Regions from separate parts of the Streptomyces sp. NPDC101166 genome, predicted to be linked through region 2. Evidence: predicted binding sites of a transcription regulator. Region 2 holds the regulator's gene; the other holds the start of a gene.
What was found. Region 2 encodes HspR, which represses chaperone genes until heat shock. Its sites were predicted from a motif close to TTGAGNNNNNNNNNCTCAA; they were not measured.

Region 1 (4,414 bases), on a different contig from region 2:
CTCCGGGCTCTCCCGGGTCTCCGGGGCGCCCGGTGCTCCCGCCCGTGTCCACGCCCGCGTCCGCACCGGCGCCCGTCTTCGCGCCCGCGTCCGCGTCCGTGTGTCCGATTGCGTGTCCGTCCTCGTGCACGTCAGCACTCCCGATCCGGTCTCGGACCTGATTCTACGTGCGTAGTTGTCTGCTGACCGAGTCGTGCCGGACGGGCCCGGGCCTCCCTCACGGAGCCCGGGCCCGCCTCGTCCGGCCGCGTCCGTCACGCCGCGACCGGAACCTCGGGCGTCGCGCCGTCCGCGGCGGGCGCGAGCGCCAGTTCCAGGACCTGGCGGACGTCGGTGACGGTGTGGACGTCGAGCTTGTCCAGCACCTCCGCGGGGACGTCGTCCAGGTCGGGCTCGTTGCGCTTGGGGATGATCACGGTGGCGACTCCCGCCCGGTGCGCGGCGAGCAGCTTCTGCTTCACCCCGCCGATCGGCAGGACCCGCCCGGTCAGGGAGACCTCGCCGGTCATCGCCACGTCCGTGCGGACCAGCCGTCCCGACAACAGCGACGCGAGGGCCGTCGTCATCGTGACGCCCGCGCTCGGGCCGTCCTTGGGCACCGCGCCCGCCGGGAAGTGGATGTGCGCGCCCCGGTCCTTCAGGTCGGCCACCGGCAGTTCCAGCTCGGCCCCGTGGCTGCGCAGGAAGCTCAGCGCGATCTGCGCCGACTCCTTCATCACGTCGCCCAGCTGTCCCGTCAGGGTCAGTCCCGCCGCACCCGTCTCCGGGTCGGCGAGGGACGCCTCCACGTACAGCACGTCGCCGCCCGCGCCGGTGACCGCGAGGCCGGTCGCGACGCCGGGCACCGACGTCCGCCGCTCGGCCGGGTCCTGGGCGGACTCGGGCACATGGTGCGGCCGGCCGATGAGGGCCCGCAGATCGTCCTCGGTGACGGTGAAGGGCAGTTCCCGCTCACCCAGTTCGTGCTGGGCGGCGACCTTGCGCAGCAGCCGTGCCACGGACCGCTCAAGGTTGCGCACACCCGCCTCGCGCGTGTACTCGCCGGCCAGCTTGCGCAGCGCGCCCTCCTCGAAGGTCACCTCGCCGGCGTCGAGGCCGGCCCGCTCCAGCTGGCGCGGGAGCAGGTGGTCACGCGCGATGACGATCTTCTCGTCCTCGGTGTAGCCGTCGAGGCGGACCAGCTCCATCCGGTCGAGCAGCGCCTCGGGGATGGCTTCGAGCACGTTGGCGGTGGCGAGGAACACCACGTCGCTGAGGTCGAGTTCGACCTCCAGGTAGTGGTCGCGGAAGGTGTGGTTCTGCGCCGGGTCCAGGACCTCCAGGAGGGCGGCGGCCGGGTCGCCCCTGAAGTCCGAGCCCACCTTGTCGATCTCGTCCAGCAGGATCACCGGGTTCATGGACCCGGCCTCCTTGATCGCGCGGACGATCCGGCCCGGAAGCGCGCCGACGTAGGTGCGCCGGTGGCCGCGGATCTCGGCCTCGTCCCGGACGCCGCCGAGGGCGACCCGGACGAACTCGCGTCCCATGGCGTGCGCGACGGACTCGCCGAGTGAGGTCTTGCCGACGCCGGGCGGGCCGACGAGCGCGAGCACGGCGCCCCCGCGCCGCCCGCCGACGACGCCGAGGCCGCGGTCGCCGCGCCGCTTGCGCACCGCGAGGTACTCGGTGATCCGCTCCTTCACGTCCTCCAGGCCGGCGTGCTCGGCGTCGAGGACGGCCCGGGCGCCCTGGATGTCGTAGGCATCCTCGGTTCGCTCGTTCCAGGGGAGTTCGAGGACGGTGTCCAGCCAGGTGCGGATCCAGGAGCCCTCGGGCGACTGGTCGCTCGCGCGCTCCAGCTTGTCGACCTCCTTGAGGGCGGCCTCACGGACCTTCTCGGGCAGGTCGGCGGCCTCCACGCGCGCGCGGTAGTCGTCGGACTCCTCGCCCTCCTGCTCGCCGTTCAGCTCGCGCAGTTCCTTGCGCACGGCTTCCAGCTGCCGCCGCAGCAGGAACTCCCGCTGCTGCTTGTCGACGCCCTCCTGGACGTCCTTGGCGATGGTCTCGGCGACGTCCTGCTCGGCGAGGTGGTCGCGCAGCTGACGTACGGCCAGCTTCAGCCGGGCCACGGGGTCCGCGGTCTCCAGCAGCTCCACCTTCTGTTCGGTGGTGAGGAACGGCGAGTACCCGGAGTTGTCGGCGAGCGCGGAGACGTCGTCGATGGCCTGGACGCGGTCGACGACCTGCCAGGCGCCGCGCTTGCGCAGCCAGGCGGTGGCCAGGGCCTTGTACTCCTTGACCAGTTCCGTGACATGACCGGGCAGCGGCTCCGGCGTCTGCTCTTCCAGGCGGGTGCCCTCGACCCACAGCGCCGCCCCGGGGCCGGTGGTGCCGGCGCCGATGCGCACGCGGCTGCGGCCCCGGATCAGCGCGCCCGGGTCGCCGTCGGCCAGCCGGCCGACCTGTTCGACCGTGCCGAGCACGCCGGTGCTCGCGTAGGTCCCGTCGATGCGCGGCACCAGCAGGACCCTGGGCTTGCCGGATTCGGACCGGGCGGCGGCCTGGGCGGCCTCCACCGCGGCGCGCACGTCGGCGTCGTTCAGGTCGAGCGGAACCACCATCCCGGGCAGCACCACTTCGTCGTCGAGCGGCAGCACGGGCAGGGTGAGCGGTGTGAACGCTGCGGACTCAGCAGCCATGATCTCCCCTTCGGCAGTCAAGTTGAGTTATGCCGACTCAATGCGCGGCGGTCACCGGATGTTCCCCGGATCGGCCCCCGTTCGCTGTGGGCGATCACCTCCCCCGTCTCCCCCGCACCCACTTCCGGCGTTCCCGCCGAAGCGGACCGGCGCCGACAGCACAATGCGCACATGACCGATGACTGGAAGCAACGGCTCGACGCCCTGCACGCGGAGCTGGTCCGCCGGGACGACCCCGTCGCCTGGGTGATGGAGGCGGACGCCGTCGAGGCGTCCCGGCGCTACCCGGACATCGCCCCGCGCGGGCCCGTCTTCGGTGTCGCGGCGCAGGACCCCTCCGCGGGCGACCCGCGATGGCGGCTGCTCAAGCCGGTCGTGAACGGCACCCCGCAGCAGGCCCGCGACGGCCTCAACTCCCACCTGTGGTTCAGGGCGAAGGACGACACCGACGACCCGGCCGTCCGCCGTGAGCTGCTGAGCGCCGTTCGGGTGCTGGAGCGCGAGCCGGCCGACGAGGTGACGGCGCTGGGCGTGCGCTACCGGGTCGTACGCGGCGACGAGTTCGCCCGCATGGGGGACGACGGGCTGGAGCCGCCCCGCCCGACGGACCCGGAGCCGGCCGCCCCGCTGTGGGACGGCCGGGACGACACGCCCTCCCCCGACCTGGGGTTCGTCCTCGACCCGGGCCGCGACGAGGGGCCGATGGCCGGCGCCCTGCGGCTGGGGCTGCGGGACTTCGCGTACACGGGCTCCCGCTACCCGGCGGACGTGCGGGAGGGCTCCGCGCGCGCGGTGCTGACGCACCCCGACGTGGTCTGTCTGCCCGTCGGCTTCTCGGTGGCCGAGCACGACGGCACGGGCTGGACCCCGCACGGCGCCCTCATGGCCACCCCGCACGAGGCCCGCCGGCTGCTGCACGACGGGATGGCGCGCTTCTGGGCGCTGCTGTACGGCTTCGACGAGGCGAGGAAGGCCGTGTACGCGCGCGCGGCCGAGGCCTACCGGGCGGCAGGCCGCGCCGACGAGGCCCGTGTGGAGGACCGGCTGTTCCGGATCTGCCGGGTGGAGCGGATGGTCCGCATGGGCCCGGACGGCCCCGAGCCGCCCCGCTCGTCCGACCTCGACGACTACGGCCCGATGAAGCTGCACCCGACCCTGCACGAGGACGGCACAGTGGTGCACGACGACTGACGACCGTCGGAAGGGGACAAGGGGGGCGCGCGCGAGGCGTCGCGGGGCGCGCAGGACGTGAGGGGTGGTGCGCGGGCGCGGGCGCGCCGTGCCGCGGTGGAGTGGGCCGCCCGGGCGGTCGGGCTGGGCGACCGGCTCGGGCAGCGGCTGGGCCGTCTGTCGGGCAGGGAGAAACAGCGCGTCGGCATCGCCCAAGCCGTCGTCAACTCCCCCGAACTGCTGCTCCTGGACGAGCCGACGGTCGGCCTGGACCGGGAACAGCAGGCCCGCTTCCACGACCTGCTGCGCGAGTTGGGCCGTACATCGTGCGTCCTGCTGTCGACTCATATGCTGGCGGAGGACGTTCGCGGAGTCTGCGCGGACGCGACCGTCCTGCACCGGCGCAACGTCGTGTTCCACGGCACGCTCGCCGCACCGGACGCGGCCGACGGCTACGACGCCTTCGTGCCGCCCGTCCGATGAGCGGGTGTGCTCACGCGCGGGCGTGCCGCGCCTTCTTGCGCGTTCCGCCGACGAACGGCCGGCGCGGTGCCAGGATGGACCGA
Region 2 (4,414 bases):
GCCGCTGTCCCGCAGCCGGACTGGCATCCTGCGGTCACCGTCGAGGACGTGATCCGGCACGCCCGCCCGGCCGAGGGCGTCATCCAGCACGCCGGCTCCGACGCGGTCGGCCGTGTCGTCGCCGAGACTCTCGAGGAGATACGTTCCTCTCGGGAGAGCCTGGACGAGACAGAACTGTGGGTTCAGCTCCTCCGCGTCGTCCGGCACTGCACGGCCCCGGCGCCCGGTCTTCTGCGGCTGGCCGCGGAGCTGACGGCGGGCGGGAAGACGGTCGACGTGCTGCCGGCGGCCGAGTTCCTGGTGAGACCCGAAAGCGCCGACCTGGCCGACGAGGTCCGGCAACGGCTCGACGTGCTGCCGGAGCGCTGGACACGGGCACTACGGCTGCTGACCGCGGGTTTCGAGGGGCCACTGCCCGCGCTCCTCGATGCCGCACGACGTCACGAAGAGGAACTGCCGATTCCTCCGGGCCGCTCCCCCGCCGACCACTGCGCCCCCGCTCTGCTCCTCGAGCTCGCGCCCGCCGCCGTCATCGAGACGGTCGTGGCTCGGCTCGATCCGCCCCTGTGCGTCCTGCTCGCCCGAAGCTCCTCCAGCGCTGACGTCGTGTGCGCGCTGGTCCGTCGAGGCGACAGACAGGTGTGGGACACACTCCTCAGCGGGACGAGGGTGCCCAGCCCGCTGCACAGGGCAGGGGAGACGTCGCGCTTCGACTGGGCGCGGACGCGCGACGAGACTCTGATCCCCGCGCTTCTCGCGCAGAACGATCCCGAGCTCAATGCCCGCCTTGTCCGCGAGCACTTCGGATGGAGCCACTACGCCGAGCGCATCCGGGCGATCCTCTCCGGCACCTCGTTCGGCCCCAGCCCTGACCCCGTGCCCGTCGCGCCCGATCTGATCGCCGACTTCGCCGACTGGACTCCCGTGTCGGGCCGGAAGCTGCCGCCATGGACCGTCAACGAAGGCTTCTGGGACTTCCCCGAGCCGGTGCTCGCCTTCCAGGCACTGATGGCCGTACGCCAGACCAACTACCAGGATCCGCCCTCGACGACGCTCGCCCTGCGCCAGAGCCTGACCGCGGCGACGACGATCGCCGCGGCAGGCCGCTTCGACCTGCTGCGACACGCCGTCGACCACTGGCACATCCGCTATCCCTGGGGCGACCACCTCGACGAACGAGCGCTGTTCGAGGAAGCGGTGAACCTCCGCTCACCCGCGCCGCTCGAGGCCAGGCTGGAGGAACTGGGGTGAGCCGAAGGGCCGGGAGGCTTGCTGCCTCCCGGCCCTTTCAGTCGGTTCAGTCGGTTCAGTCGGTCTGTTGCTGGCGCTTGGGGCGCCATACGACCAGTGCGCTGGTCTGCTGTACCTCCTGGTACGGCACCAGGTCGCGGCGGTACGAGGCGTGCACCGCGGCCTCTCGCTGCTGCATGGCCGCCGCCGCGCCGTCCAGGGCCGACTGGAGTTCGGCGACCCGGGACTGCAGTGCGGCCACCTGGTTCTCCAGTTCGATGATCCGCTTGATGCCGGCCAGGTTGATGCCCTCGTCCTGCGACAACTGCTGGACGGTGCGCAGCAGTTCGATGTCGCGGGCCGAGTAGCGGCGGCCCCGGCCGGCGGTGCGGTCCGGGGAGACCAGGCCCAGGCGGTCGTACTGGCGCAGGGTCTGCGGGTGCAGGCCGGAGAGCTGGGCCGCCACCGAGATGACGTAGACCGGGGTCTCCTCGGTCAGTTCATACGGGTTGCGCCGACGGCCGTCCATGCCTCTCATGCTCCCTTCGCCGCCTCGAACAGCTCTGCCCGCGGATCCTCCTCCGCGGTCGCCTCGCGATACGCCTCCAGTGCGTCACGAGCCTTCCCCGACAGGTCCTTGGGAACACTCACCTCCACGGTGACCAGGAGGTCGCCGCGGGTGCCGTCCTTACGGACCGCGCCCTTGCCCCGCGCGCGCATGGTGCGCCCGTTGGGCGTGCCGGGCGGCAGCTTCAGCGTCAGCGAAGGACCGCCCAGGGTGGGCACCTTGATGTCGCCGCCGAGCGCCGCCTCGGTGAACGTCACCGGCACGGTCACCGTCAGGTTGTCGTCCTTGCGGCCGAAGACCGGATGGGCGCCGACGTGCACGGCGACGTACAGGTCGCCCGCCGGGCCGCCGCGCTCGCCGGGGGCGCCCTTGCCGCGCAGCCGGATGCGCTGCCCGTCGGTGACGCCCGCGGGGATACGGACCTGCATCGTGCGGGAGGACTTGGCGCGGCCGCTGCCCGAGCACTCCGTGCAGGGGTGTTCGGCGATCAGACCGCGGCCCTTGCAGTCGGGGCAGGGGTCGGTGAGGGAGAAGCCGCCGCCCGAGCCGCGCGCCACCTGCCCGGTGCCCACGCAGGTCGGGCACACGCGCGGTGTGCCGTTCTTGTCGCCGGTGCCGGAGCAGGCCTTGCACGGGGACTGGGAGGTCATGCGCAACGGGACCGTCGCGCCCTCGATCGCCTCGGTGAAGCTGAGGGTGACCTCGGTGTCGATGTCCTGTCCGCGCCGGGGCTGGGTGCGCGTCCCCGCGGCGCCGCCGCGGTTGAACAGTCCCCCGAAGACGTCACCGAGCCCGCCGCCGAAGCCGCCGGCGCCTCCCGCTCCGCCCTGGGCGCCCCCGAAGAGGTCGCCCAGGTCGAAGTTGAAGCTGCCGCCGGCGGCGCCGGGTCCCGGACGGAAGCCGCCGTTGCCGAAGAGGGCGCGCGCCTCGTCGTACTCCTTGCGCTTCTTGGGGTCGCCGAGGATGTCGTTCGCCTCGGAGATCTCCTTGAAGCGCTCCTCAGCCTTGACGTTGCCCTTGTTGGCGTCCGGGTGGAACTCGCGGGCGAGCTTCCGGTACGCCTTCTTGATCTCGGCCTCGGTGGCGTCCTTGGGGACGCCGAGGACCTTGTAGTAGTCCTTCTCGATGAAGTCCTTGGTGCTCATCCTCGACGCCCCTCCTTCCGTGTCGGTTCAAGCTCAGCCCTCGTCCGGGCCACCGCTCTCCTTGTCGTCGGACTTCTCGGCGTCCTCGGCCTTGGCCGCCTGGGCGCCGGGCTGGGGTTCGGCCACCGCCACCCGCGCGGGGCGGATGGTGCGCTCGCCGATCCGGTACCCGGGCTGCAGAATCGCCACGCACGTCGTCTCGGTGACGTCCGGCGCGTAGCTGTGCATCAGGGCTTCGTGGATCGTCGGGTCGAAGGGCTCGCCCTCCTTGCCGAACTGCTGCAGGCCCATCTTCGCCGCGACGGTCTCCAGCGACTCGGCGACCGACTTGAAGCCGCCGACGAGTTCGCCGTGCTCCCGCGCGCGGCCGATGTCGTCGAGCACGGGCAGGAGTTCGGTCAGGAGGTTCGCGATGGCGATCTCCTTGACCGCGATCCGGTCGCGCTCGACCCGGCGGCGGTAGTTCTGGTACTCGGCCTGGAGGCGCTGGAGGTCCGCGGTGCGCTCGCCGAGCGCGGTGCGCACCTGGTCCAGCTGGGCCACCAGTCCGGCTGTCTGGTTCGCGTCCCCGGCCGGGGCCGCCCCCTCCGCCTCAGCGGTGGAGTCGGCCTTCGGCTCGGCGTCGTCGGGGGTGGCGCCGGAGGGGACGTCGGGCTTCTCGTCGAAGCCCGGGGTCTCCTCCGTCACGCGGCACCGTCCTTGCGCTCGTCGTCCACGATCTCGGCGTCGACGACGTCGTCGTCGGCGGCCTTGGCGCCCTCGCCCGCGGCGCCCTCGGGGCCGCCCGCGCCCTGCGCGGCCTGGGCGTCGGCGTACATGGCCTGGCCCAGCTTCTGCGAGACGGCGGCGACCTTCTCGGTGGCCGTGCGGATCTCGGAGGTGTCCTCGCCCTTGAGCTTCTCCTTCAGCTCGGCGACGGCGCCCTCGACCTCGGTCTTGATCTCGCCGGGGACCTTGTCCTCGTTGTCCTTGAGGAACTTCTCGGTCTGGTAGACGAGCTGCTCGCCCTGGTTGCGGGCCTCGGCGGCCTCGCGGCGGCGGTGGTCCTCCTCCGCGTACTGCTCGGCCTCCTGGCGCATGCGGTCGACCTCGTCCTTCGGCAGCGAGGAGCCGCCGGTGACGGTCATCTTCTGCTCCTTGCCCGTGCCGAGGTCCTTCGCGGTCACGTGCATGATGCCGTTGGCGTCGATGTCGAAGGACACCTCGATCTGCGGGACGCCGCGGGGCGCCGGCGGCAGACCGGTCAGCTCGAACATGCCGAGCTTCTTGTTGTACGCCGCGATCTCGCGCTCGCCCTGGTAGACCTGGATCTGCACGGACGGCTGGTTGTCCTCGGCCGTCGTGAAGATCTCCGAGCGCTTCGTCGGGATCGTGGTGTTGCGCTCGATGAGCTTGGTCATGATGCCGCCCTTGGTCTCGATGCCGAGGGACAGCGGGGTGACGTCGAGGAGCAGGACGTCCTTGACCTCGC

Region 1: a site for HspR is predicted at 2,701-2,719, ahead of lon (endopeptidase La). Genes of this name have one in related genera too.

Annotation. Positions count from the first base shown of each region.
Region 1 is NZ_JBIWPF010000015.1:39,223-43,636, forward strand. Features, by position in the region: gene lon (endopeptidase La) at 255-2,678, opposite strand; gene ACIRS4_RS25525 (DUF5954 family protein) at 2,850-3,869, shown strand; gene ACIRS4_RS25530 (ATP-binding cassette domain-containing protein) at 3,927-4,331, shown strand; gene ACIRS4_RS25535 (spermidine synthase) at 4,414-4,414, shown strand, end outside.
Region 2 is NZ_JBIWPF010000009.1:249,722-254,135, forward strand. Features, by position in the region: gene ACIRS4_RS18465 (hypothetical protein) at 1-1,251, shown strand, start outside; gene ACIRS4_RS18470 (heat shock protein transcriptional repressor HspR) at 1,307-1,759, opposite strand; gene dnaJ (molecular chaperone DnaJ) at 1,765-2,943, opposite strand; gene grpE (nucleotide exchange factor GrpE) at 2,977-3,630, opposite strand; gene dnaK (molecular chaperone DnaK) at 3,627-4,414, opposite strand, start outside.